4 regions of the Kitasatospora sp. NPDC059327 genome follow, and region 2 is predicted to be linked to each of the others. Evidence: riboswitches for the same ligand, from Rfam matches in the RefSeq annotation. Region 2 holds a riboswitch; each other region holds the start of a gene.
What was found. Region 2 has a riboswitch for cyclic di-AMP ahead of ACFXHB_RS37060 (transglycosylase family protein). Riboswitches for the same ligand answer to the same signal wherever they lie in the genome.

Region 1 (2,849 bases), on a different contig from region 2:
CGGCGATGTGCAGCGCCACGTCCTCCCACTGGCCCGCCGACTCGCCGAGGCCCTCCCAGCGCAGCCGCTTGCCGTCGGGCGAGTAGGCGTTGCGGAAGGCCGCGCCGTTGTCGACCTGGAAGAGGTAGGTGCGGCCGGCGAAGGCGGGCAGGGGCGCGGTCATGGCGGGACGGGTCCTCGTCTCTTGTCTGTGCGGTACGGCTGAACCCCCAACCTATCGGACCGGCCGACCTTCGCGGCGAACTTGCGGGCACCCCGCCACGGGGCCCGACGCCACGGGGCCGGACGCCACGCGGTCCGGCGGTCGGGTGTGGCACCGGCACATCGGCGCCCCGGCGGTCCGGCCGTACGGTGCCGGCACCGGCCCACCGGCCCACCGGCCCACCGGCCCACCGGCCCACCGGCCCACCGGCCCACCGGGACGCGGGCCCGGTCCTGCCCGCGCCCGACCAGGGAGCCGCCGATGCCCTGCCGCACCGTCCGCACCGAGAACCCCGGCGTCGCCCGACGCCCCCGCCCGGCCCGCCCCCGCCCGGCCCGCCCCCGCCCGGTCCGCCCCCGGTGGTCCGCCCGCCGCCGTCACCGCCGTCCTGACCACCCTGCTCACCGTCGCCGCGCTGCTCCTCGGCGCACCACCGGCCACAGCGAGAGCCACCACTCCCACCGCCGCCGCCGCGCCCCCGGACACCGCCGCCCCCGCCCTGGAGGCGAGCTTCCCGGCCCCCGGCAACGGCTGGGCCAAGGTCGAGCGCTACCTCGACACCACGCCCGGCTTCCGTGCCGAGCAGTACCCGCCCGACGGTCGCGGCGACCGGGACGGTGCCCGCCTCACCTGGTTCGGCGGAGTCCCCCGGCCGTACTCCGGCCGCTTCCTGCTGTACTCCGCCGCCGGCTGGGACGCCGGCACCCGGGCGACCCCCGTGCTGCTCGTCCACGGTGCCAACGACAACGCCGACCGCGCCTGGGCCGCCCCCGACGCAGGGGGCGGCTGCGGTGCCGCCGGGGCGTCGGCCTGCCCGTCCACCGGGCTCGCCCAGTACCTGGCCGCCGACGGCCACCGGGTGTTCGCGATCGACTTCGCCCACAAGCAGGGCGACAACCTTCTCCAGGCACAGGCCGTGGGCGGCAGTCGCCGGTGCCGCCAACTGATCAACTCCACCGCCCACTTGATCAACTCGACGGTGCTCCACTGTGAGCTGCGCGACAACATCCCCTCCGGAGTTGTCGCCTTCCGGACGGCCTGCCTAGCCTGCACGGGTCCGCCTTCGCGGACCCCGCCGTCGGGACGCCGAGTCCTGTCCACCCGCCGGCCGGCAGTCGAGCACCACAGCGGACGGGAGCGGGGGACCCAGGTCAGTGCCCGGCCCGCGCGCTCCCGCGTGCGGACCGAGGCTAGGGGTGAAGCCGCTCCACAGGCGGCCGGGCGACCTCTGCCCGAACCCGACAGCTCACCTCGCAGGCGTCACAGAGGACACCGCCATGCAGAAGCCTGCCCGGCGCGCGACGCCGCGTCACGCCCGCCCCACCCACCGCGGCCGCCAGGCCGCCCTCGCCGCCACCGGCGCGCTCGCCATCAGCGGCGCCGGCCTGCTCGGCGTCCCGGCCCTGACCGGAGCCCAGGCGGCCACCGCGCCGACCGTCACCCAGGACAAGCTGGCCCCGGCCGCCATGGTCGCGGGCAAGGCCTCCACGGCCTCGCTCACCGTCCACTCCTCGGCCTGCTTCACCGCGAAGACGCTGGGCGTCGGCGTGCGCGACGGGGCCGGCCGCAACCTGGACTTCCCCGGCAACGTCGCCAACGCGCGGATCTGCCCGGGCGGCCTGTCGATCACCACCGGTGCCCGCACCCTGCCGGTCGGCACCTACACCCAGTTCGGCTTCTGGCAGGACTCCGCGGGGGCCTGGCACAACCTGCCCTCGCAGCGGCTCGTGGTCTCCGACGGCACCACCACCCCGTCGCCCACGCCGACCCCCACGGCCACGCCGACCCCCACGGCCACCTCCACGCCCACCCCCTCGCCGTCGGCGACCGCCACGACGAGCACCCCGGCCACCACCGCTCCCGTCGCCGGCAAGAAGCTCACCTGGTCCGACGAGTTCAGCGGCCCGATCGCCTACGGCTCCCGCTGGACGGGGGACAAGAGCAGCGCGTACCGCTACGGCAACCACAACCCGGACGACAACAAGCTCGACTGGCTGAACAAGAACAACGTCAGCGTCTCGGGCGGCGTCGCCACCTTCACCGCCAAGCCGGGCGCCAACAAGCTGGAGAACGGCAAGCAGTCCTGGGACACCGGGCTGCTCACCACCGAGTACTCCGGCGAGGGCTTCCAGGTGAAGACCGGCGACTACGCCGAGACCCGGGTCAAGCTCCCGGCCGGCACCGGCGCCTGGCCGGCGCTCTGGACGTGGAAGAACGGCAACGGGGAGATCGACTCCTTCGAGTACCACCCCGACAACCCGAACCTGCTGGAGCTCACCAACCACGTCAACCCGGGCCACCTGTACTACACGGACGCCAAGGCGATCGCGAAGGACGGCTGGGTGACCATCGGCACCTCCTACGGCGCCAACTCGGTCGACTGGTACGTCAACGGCACCAAGGTCTACTCGGACGGCAAGGGCGTCGGCGCCAACTGGTCGGCGTACCTGATCCTCAACCTCTCGCTGAGCGCGGGCCAGTACCACCCCGCGCCGACGGGCACCGCCCCGATCACCTTCGCCGCGGACTACGTCCGCGTCTACCGCTAGGCGGAACGACCCGGGCCGTACCGTCCTGGGCCACCACGGCTCAGCACGGTACGGCCCGGGTCGGCCCGTCACGGGCGGCCGGGCCCGGCTCAACCCTC
Region 2 (2,849 bases):
CTGACCGAGAACGAGGCCGCGGCGATGGCCTTCATCCTGCTCTTCGCCGGTTTCGAGACGACCGTCAACCTGATCGGCAACGGCACCTACGCGCTGCTCCGCGACCCCGGGCAGCGGGCGCTGCTGCAGGATTCGATCGCCCGTGGCGAGACCGGCCTGCTGGAGACCGGGATCGAGGAACTCCTGCGCTACGACGGGCCGGTGGAGCTCGCCACCTGGCGGTTCGCGACCAGCCCGCTGACCATCGGCGGAGTGGAGATCCCGGTCGGTGACCCGGTGCTGGTGGTGCTGGCGGCGGCGGACCGGGACCCGGCGCGGTTCGCCGACGAGAACACCCTGGACCTGGCCCGGACCGACAATCCGCACCTGGGCTTCGGGCACGGCATCCACTACTGCATCGGCGCTCCGCTGGCCCGTTTGGAGGGTCGGTCGGCGCTCGCCACCCTGCTCACCCGGCTGCCCGATCTGCGACTCGCCGAGAGCCCGGAGAACCTCCGCTGGCGCGGTGGTCTGATCATGCGTGGACTTCGCGACCTCCCGGTGGAATTCACTCCCGAGAAGCGGTCCGAAGAACCCTAGACCGGACTCCGGGCAATCCGCCCGGCGATTGCCCCGAACCGCGTCCGGATGCCGCCCCTTCGGGCAGCCGACCACTGACGGGGTGTCGCCGTCACGCCCGCACGCGGGACATGAACCACCATCAACCAGGACATAGGGGCGTCGTTGGTAGGCGATCGGCCACGCGCCGTAATTTATGTGTGATACCTGCGATATGAGCTTGTTATTGATGTGAGGATCTGTCTACCCTCCCTGGAGTTCGCAGCTGCGGACCTCGTGCGCGGAACGCCGAATCCTGCCCGCCGCGTCACGGGAAACCGACCAGAACCCTGGGCAGGGGCGGGGGAACCAGGTTTGTTGCCGTCCCCCACGGCTTGGGGTGAAGCCGCCCGCGCGGGCAGAAAGCCTGCGCGCCACGCGGCCGGGCCACCTCCCGGTCCGAACCCGACAGCTCACCTCGCAGGCGTGCGGAGAGGAACGTCCCCATGCTCTTCGTCGGAACCGGCCGTCATCGCCGTCGTACCCAGGCCGAGAAGGCCATCGCCGTGGCCGGGGTGGCCGGCGTCGGACTCGCGCTGCCGCTCCTCACCGCCACCGGCGCCTCCGCCGCCCCGGCCTCGACCTGGGACGCGGTCGCCCAGTGCGAGAGCGGCGGCAACTGGGGCATCAACACCGGCAACGGCTTCTACGGTGGCCTGCAGTTCACGCCCAGCACGTGGAAGGCGTACGGCGGTACCTCGTACGCGCCGCAGGCCAACCAGGCCACCAGGGCGCAGCAGATCTCGGTCGCCGAGAAGGTCCTCGACTCCCAGGGCCCGGGTGCCTGGCCGGTCTGCTCCCAGAAGGCCGGTCTGAGCAAGGGCGGCGCCCAGGCGTCGGTCGACACCTCCGAGGACGCCGCGCCGACCGCGTCGAAGCCGGCCCAGTCGAAGCCCGCCCGGTCGAAGGCCGATCAGAAGCCCGCGCAGCAGCAGGCCCAGAAGCCCGCGTCGAAGCCGGTGCAGCAGGCCCCGAAGGCGGCCGGCCAGCAGAACACGTACCAGCAGAACTCGTACCAGGAGGACCGGACCCCGGGCTTCTCCGGCCAGTCCGGCTGGGACGCCGACACGAAGGTCTTCTGGTACCAGAGCGGCGGCGCCTGGTACTGGACCAGCCACCAGGACGTCTACCAGCAGTACGCCGGCCAGGCCGGCGGCTCGGCCGCCGCCCACGGCGCTCCGGCCGCCCCCGCCGCGGCCCAGCAGCGCGCCGGCCACGGCTACACCGTCCAGTCGGGTGACACCCTGTCGACCATCGCCTCCGCCCAGGGCGTGTCCGGCGGCTGGCAGGCGCTGTACGACGGCAACCGCGGCGCCGTCGGCACCGACCCGAACCTGATTCTCCCGGGCCAGGTGCTCGACCTCGGCTGACGCCCGTCGGTGCGGTGATTCCACGAAGGGGGCCGATCCGGTCCCCTTCGTCCGCATCTGGCCTGTTTCTCTGGGGCAACCAGGTGAACTACTGGCGGGTAGCCGGGCCACACCCTGAGACGGGACCGAGGTCGACGTGGTCCCGAGAGCCCGTGCGGTTAGGCTCTGGTCGTAACGACTCCGCAATCGTCCGGCCGACCGCACCCATCGTCAGCCGGACCTGCTTCCGCTAGGAGATGCCTCGTGCCGTCCATCGATGTCGTCGTAGCCCGTGAGATTCTCGACTCGCGTGGCAACCCCACGGTCGAGGTCGAGGTCGGCCTCGACGACGGCAGCACCGGCCGTGCCGCTGTCCCCTCGGGTGCCTCCACCGGTGCCTTCGAGGCGCTGGAGCTGCGCGACGGTGACAAGAACCGCTACTTCGGCAAGGGCGTGGAGAAGGCCGTCCTGGCCGTCATCGAGCAGATCGGCCCCGAGCTGGTCGGCTACGACGCCACCGAGCAGCGCCTGATCGACCAGGCCATGCTGGACCTGGACGCCACCCCGGACAAGTCCTCGCTCGGCGCCAACGCGATCCTGGGCGTCTCGCTGGCCGTGGCGCACGCCGCCTCCGAGGCCAGCGACCTGCCGCTGTTCCGCTACCTGGGCGGCCCGAACGCGCACGTCCTGCCGGTCCCGATGATGAACATCCTCAACGGTGGCTCGCACGCCGACTCCAACGTCGACATCCAGGAGTTCATGATCGCTCCGATCGGCGCGGAGTCCTTCTCCGAGGCCGTCCGCTGGGGCGTCGAGGTCTACCACACCCTCAAGGGCGTGCTGAAGGAGCGCGGCCTGTCCACCGGCCTCGGCGACGAGGGCGGCTTCGCGCCGAACCTGGAC
Region 3 (2,849 bases), on a different contig from region 2:
CAGCAGCAGGCGGACCGGGCCTCGCGCGGCAGCGAGCGGGCCGACCTGGGCAGTCTGCCGCAGGCCAGCGGCATGGCCGGGGCGGCCGTCGCCAACGCGATGAGCAAGCAGGGTTCGCCGTACCAGTGGGGCGCCACCGGGCCGAGCGGCTTCGACTGCTCCGGCCTGATGGTCTGGTCGTACGCCAAGGCCGGCGTCACGCTGCCGCGCACCTCGCAGGCGCAGGCCAACTACGGCAGCCGGGTGCCCTCGCTCGCCGAGGCCCAGCCGGGCGACCTGATCATCTACCGCGCCGACCGCAGCCACGTCGGGATGTACATCGGCAACGGCATGGTGGTGCACGCGCCGCACACCGGTGACGTGGTGAAGGTGATGAAGGCCGACGCGATGCCGATCAACGCGATCCGCCGGGTCTGACGGACCGGCACGACACGCCCGCGGGCCGGGACGCGGCCTTGTGATCCACGCCACCCCCTGATCGGGGGTGGCGTCGGCGTTCACGGCGTCGCGGTGACAAACGATCAGCTCCGCGTAGATCATTGATCACACTCGGTCATATTCACAAGTGAACTTGGATATTCTTCCGGCATTTTTCTGACAAGGATTTGAACGGATCACGGTTCTGTTACTAGGGTCGTGCCTCGAACCACCGCACAGTCGATCACCCAGTCCGGGTGGCGGCGGGGGTTGCCGTCGAGTTCGTGAAGCAGCGGGGCAGGTCGTCTGCCCGACGGGGAGCCCAGTGGTCGGGGGCGCTGTGGAGCGGAGCCGGGGAACCATGTTCCTCCGGGGTGAATCGGCGCCAGGTCGACCGTGAGAACGGTCGGTGAGGCGTCGTAGGGCACGCTTCCGGCCCGAACCCGTCAGCTCACCCGGTAGGCGGACGTAGGAAGAAGGAGTCCGCCTTCGTGGCGTCCCATCGTCGTCCCAAGCCCGCCGGCCGCGCCCGGGTCTCGATCCTGACCGGTGTCGCCGCAGCGGCGGTCGCCCTCTCCGCGCAGTCCGGCGCCCACGCCGACCCGACGCCGACCAAGGACCAGGTCAAGGAGCAGGTCGACCAGCTCAACGAGCAGGCCGAGCAGGCCACCGAGAAGCTCAACGGCGCCCAGGCCAAGCAGCAGGAGCTGCAGAAGCAGGTCGGTGAGCTGCAGGACAAGGTGGCCCGCCAGCAGGCCTCGGTGACCGAGGCCCAGGGCGGCCTGGCCGAGATCGCCGGCGAGCAGTACCGCAACGGCGGCATATCGCCGACCGTCCAGCTGATGCTCTCGTCCAGCCCGGACAGCTTCCTCACCCAGGCCGGTGCGATCAACCAGGCCGGCAGCACCCAGTCCAACGCCCTGAAGGACCTTCAGGAGCAGCAGCGCAGGCTCGACCAGGACCGCAACGAGGCCCAGGGCAAGCTCGCCGAGCTCGAAGCCACCACCCAGCAGCTGAAGGCCTCCAAGGAGGAGGTCCAGGGCAAGCTGGCCAAGGCCCAGGACCTGCTCAACACGCTGACCGAGCAGGAGCGCCAGGCGCTGCGCGCGGCCGAGGAGAAGGCCGCCGCCGAGGCGAAGGCCAAGGCGGACGCCGCCAAGGCCGAGGCCAAGGCCAAGGCGGACGCCGACCGGGCCTCCCGCGACAACACCCGGGACAACCTGGCCGGCTCGTCCTCGTCGGCCGCCAAGCCCGCCGCCCCGGCCGCGGCCGCCGCGCCGTCCGCGCCCGCCGCCAACGGCTCGCGCGCCGCCGCCGCGATCGCCGCCGCCGAGAGCAAGCTGGGCGCGCCGTACGTCTACGGCGCCTCCGGCCCGGGCTCGTTCGACTGCTCCGGCCTCACCAGCTGGGCCTACGCCCAGGCCGACGTGTCGCTGCCGCGCACCTCGCAGGCCCAGGCCACCGTCGGCACCAACGTCGGCACCAACATCGCCAACGCCCAGCCCGGTGACCTGATCATCTACCGCGCGGACCGCAGCCACGTCGCCATCTACGTCGGTGGCGGCCAGGTCATCCACGCGCCGAAGCCCGGTGCGAACGTCCGGTACGAGACCGCCAGCATGCTGCCGATCTCGGCCATCGTGCGTGTCTGATCCGACGTCCGCTGCCGCAGGCCCGGTCTCCCCTCGCGGGAGGCCGGGCCTGCGGCTTTCGCGGTGGACCGGTCTGATGTCCGAATGCGGGTCAAATATTCGGGTTGAGAGGGGTTTGGACTCGCTCGCCCGGACTCGCTAACGTCTGCCACCGGACTCCCGCTCTAGAGCCGCCCGCTCCGGTGCGGCGGCGGGGCCCCCGGCCCAGGATCGGAGCCACCGTCGTATGGCCGTGCACCGCCGTTCCCCCCTGCCCGGCGCGCTCGCCCGCGCGCTGGTGCTGACCGCCGCGGCCACCACCGCGCTGGGGGTGGCGACGGGTGGTGCCGCCCAGGCCGCCCCGGGCGCGCCCGACGGGCCGCCGAACCGCAAGGACGTCAAGGCGCAGGTGGAGCAGCTGTACGACGAGGCCGAGCAGGCCTCGGAGAAGTACAACGCGGCACTGGACGCCCAGCAGCGCCTCCAGTACGAGACCGGCACGCTCCAGCAGCAGGTCGCCGTCGCCCAGGACGAGCTCAACCAGCTGCGCGGCGACCTGGCCACCGTGGCGGGTGCCGAGTACCGGGGCGGCGGGATGGCGCAGACCGTCCAGCTGATGCTGTCCACCGACCCGGAGGGCTATCTGTCCAAGGCCCGGACCCTGGAACAGGCCGCCGAGCGGCAGAACGAGACGCTGCACGAGGTGGTGTCCCGTCAGCGCCGGCTCGACCAGCGCCGGGCCGAGACCTCCGTGAAGCTCTCCGAGCTGGAGCAGACCCGCCGCGCCCTCGCCGAGAGCAA
Region 4 (2,849 bases), on a different contig from region 2:
AAGAAGACCTGCGGCTCGCCCCGCGCACCAAAGCCGCCGAACTGCTCGCCTGGGCGCGGACGCAGGACCACCCACCGGTGGCCGAGGCGCCGGTGCGGGCCGTGCTGGCGCTGCTGGAGCTGGGCGAGGGCAGGATGCGCGACGGCTGGCCGGAGCTGACCTCGGACGCCGTGGAGCAGTTGCTGTACGAGCGGCTCTACCTGTACGTCCAGCCCGCGCCGGAGGAGGACCCGCTGGCGTACGGCGCGGCCGTGCGGCTGCTGGTCGACCACCAGCGGGCCGCGAAGCGGCTGAACGCCAAGCGGCAGGAGCGGCTGCACGCGGAGGCCGAGTGGCAGGGTGAGGTGGCGGCCGGGCTGCTGCGCCGGGCCGATCTGGTCACCTGGCCCCGGCTGTACGCGCTGCTGCTGCGCGCGGACGGCGTGGACCTCACCGACCTGGAGGCGGTCCGGGGCTGGCTGACGGCGTTCCGGGAGCTGGCGCCGGAGGACCGGCTCGCCGCGTGCGAGGGGTTGGAGGCGGCCGGCGAGCTGGACGCGGTGGACGACGGGGGCTGGGGCGACGCCCGGGCGATCAGCGTCGGGATGGCCACCGACGGTGCCCGCCGGCTCCTGGAGCAGGGGCTGATGCGGCGCAGCTACCGCAACCTGGCGGAGCTGACCGCGCTGGGCCGACCGATGCCCGACGAGCTGGCCGGGGACTTCGGGGCGTTCGAGGAGGCCGCCGTGGAGGCGGCGCTGGACCTGGCCGGCGAGTGGACGGTACCGGGGCTGCCCCGGCTGCTGGTGGAGGAGTTCCCGGAGCTGGCTCCGGAGCCGGGCCAGGAGGAGATCGACGCGTACCTGGCGCAGCTCTCCGAAGCCCCCGACGGAGCCCCCGACGACGCAGCCGACGACGCAGCCGACGAGGGGGTCGAGCCCTGGGAGGCCGAGGAGGCCGACGGGACCGGGGCGACCGAGGTCCGGGACGCCCCAGGGGTCTGAGACACGCCGGTGCCCCGGCCGTCGTGGTGACGGCCGGGGCACCGTGGCGTGCTGTCAGGGGGTGATGCCGCGCTGCTCGAACCAGGTCTCCGGGTCGACCGGGGCGCCGCCACCGGGGCGGACCTCCAGGTGCAGGTGCGGGCCGGTCACGTTGCCGGTCGCGCCGACCTTGCCGAGCTGCTGGCCGGGGACGACCTTGCCGGAGCCCTTGATGATCGAGGAGAGGTGGCAGTACCAGATCTCGGTGCCGTCGGGCAGCGTCTCGACGATCCGGTAGCCGTACGACCCGGCCCAGCCGGCCGAGGTGATGGTGCCCTGGCCGACCGCGTACACCGGGGTGCCGGTGTCGGCGGCGAAGTCCAGGCCGGTGTGCAGGTGGGCCCAGTAGGAGGCGCTCTGGCCGTAGTGGGCGGAGAGGTCGTAGTCGCGCACCGGCAGGTTGATGGCGGCGAGCTTGGCCTTCTCGGCCGCCTCGGCGGCGAGCTTGGCCTCCTGCTGCTGGGCGGCGCGCTTGGCCTCGGCCTCCTTGGCGGCCTGGAGGCGGGCGCCCTCCTCGGCGGCGGTGCGCTGGCTGTCGGCCTGCAGCTGGATCCGGGCGGCGAGGGCGAGGCCCGGGTCCGCGGAGAGCGCGACCGGCGTCTCGTCCGGGGCCTCGACGGCCGGGGCGGCGGCCGGGGTGGCGGAGGCGAAACCGGTCGCGCCGAGGGTGGCGGCGACGGCGGTGACGCCGAGCAGCGGAGCGGTGCCGCGGGTCTGACGGGGCATCCGGTGCCGGTTGGCCTCGGCGGCCTGCGGGCCGCCGTCGGCGGGCCCGCCGAACTCGCCCGGGTGGGCGGGCGGCCAGGGGTGGTCGAGCAGCTGGGTGCCGGCGGGGGAGCCGGGCAGGTGTGCCGGAGAGTGCGACGACGCCACGGAGGCGCGCTCCTTTCCTTCCTTCGCGCCTACCGGGTTAGCTGACGGGTTCGGAGCAGGAAGGTCTCCTACGGCTGGGCGGGCCCGGCCGATTCACCCCAAGGAACGTGGTTCCCCGGCTCCCTGGCCTGCCCGGAGGCCGGCCGGCGGGATTAGGCGACGGCGCACGGTGCCGTCTGGGTACGGCGTTGCGGACCGCGCTGCGTTATCAAACGTTAATCCTAGGAGCCCCTGATTCCAAGCCGTCCGTTCGGGACAGCCGGATACAACTCGGACACCGCGCGACCCGATGGGCGTTTTGGGCGGATTGGCGGCAACTGACACTACCGAACGTGATTGGACGTCAACGAACGACCCCCTATCTGAGTACTCCTACTCATGTGCGGCCCGGACCGGCGCCGCCATCCTGACGCCATGAACGCACCGATGCAGTCACGCACCACGGCCGCGTACTACCTCCAGGCCGTCCTCTCCTTCGCCCTCTCCGGCGGCGCCCTCGCCGTCGGGATCGCCTACCTGCCGGTCGGCGGCTGGACCCGCGCCTTCCTCGCGATCGGACTGCTCTACACCGTCACCTCCGCCTTCACCCTGGCCAAGGTGATCCGGGACCGGCAGGAGACCAACGAGATCGTCACCCGGGTGGACCAGGCGCGGCTGGAGAAGCTGCTCGCCGAGCACGACCCGTTCAAGGTGGAGGGGGTCTGAGCATCGACGCCGGGGCACGCCGGGAGCCCGGCCGCGGACCCGCTTGACGGCTAAGACTATTAGCCTTAGCTTTATGGCTATCGGCACACAGTCGATGTCCCGGCGGACCGAGGAGGCCCCCATGCCCGGCACCTTCACCCCCAGCACCCAGTACCTCGACGTCCCCGGCGGCCGGCTGGCCTTCGACGACACGGTGCGGGGCGACGGCGCCCCCGTCGTCCTGCTCCCGGGGATGCTCGACAGCCGGGC

Region 1: another riboswitch for cyclic di-AMP. It lies ahead of ACFXHB_RS01650 (hypothetical protein); the one in region 2 lies ahead of ACFXHB_RS37060 (transglycosylase family protein).
Region 3: another riboswitch for cyclic di-AMP. It lies ahead of ACFXHB_RS11325 (NlpC/P60 family protein); the one in region 2 lies ahead of ACFXHB_RS37060 (transglycosylase family protein).
Region 4: another riboswitch for cyclic di-AMP. It lies ahead of ACFXHB_RS26990 (M23 family metallopeptidase); the one in region 2 lies ahead of ACFXHB_RS37060 (transglycosylase family protein).

What each region holds. Positions count from the first base shown of each region.
Region 1 is NZ_JBHYYB010000002.1:98,188-101,036, reverse strand. It holds gene ACFXHB_RS01655 (hypothetical protein) at 1-163, opposite strand, end outside; cyclic di-AMP (ydaO/yuaA leader) riboswitch at 1,313-1,477, shown strand; gene ACFXHB_RS01650 (hypothetical protein) at 1,480-2,751, shown strand; gene ACFXHB_RS01645 (hypothetical protein) at 2,841-2,849, opposite strand, start outside.
Region 2 is NZ_JBHYYB010000102.1:7,642-10,490, reverse strand. It holds gene ACFXHB_RS37065 (cytochrome P450) at 1-579, shown strand, start outside; cyclic di-AMP (ydaO/yuaA leader) riboswitch at 868-1,038, shown strand; gene ACFXHB_RS37060 (transglycosylase family protein) at 1,044-1,967, shown strand; gene eno (phosphopyruvate hydratase) at 2,211-2,849, shown strand, end outside.
Region 3 is NZ_JBHYYB010000013.1:148,592-151,440, reverse strand. It holds gene ACFXHB_RS11330 (NlpC/P60 family protein) at 1-417, shown strand, start outside; cyclic di-AMP (ydaO/yuaA leader) riboswitch at 744-898, shown strand; gene ACFXHB_RS11325 (NlpC/P60 family protein) at 909-2,069, shown strand; gene ACFXHB_RS11320 (NlpC/P60 family protein) at 2,296-2,849, shown strand, end outside.
Region 4 is NZ_JBHYYB010000050.1:37,850-40,698, reverse strand. It holds gene ACFXHB_RS26995 (hypothetical protein) at 1-983, shown strand, start outside; gene ACFXHB_RS26990 (M23 family metallopeptidase) at 1,038-1,895, opposite strand; cyclic di-AMP (ydaO/yuaA leader) riboswitch at 1,908-2,064, opposite strand; gene ACFXHB_RS26985 (YiaA/YiaB family inner membrane protein) at 2,310-2,600, shown strand; gene ACFXHB_RS26980 (alpha/beta fold hydrolase) at 2,674-2,849, shown strand, end outside.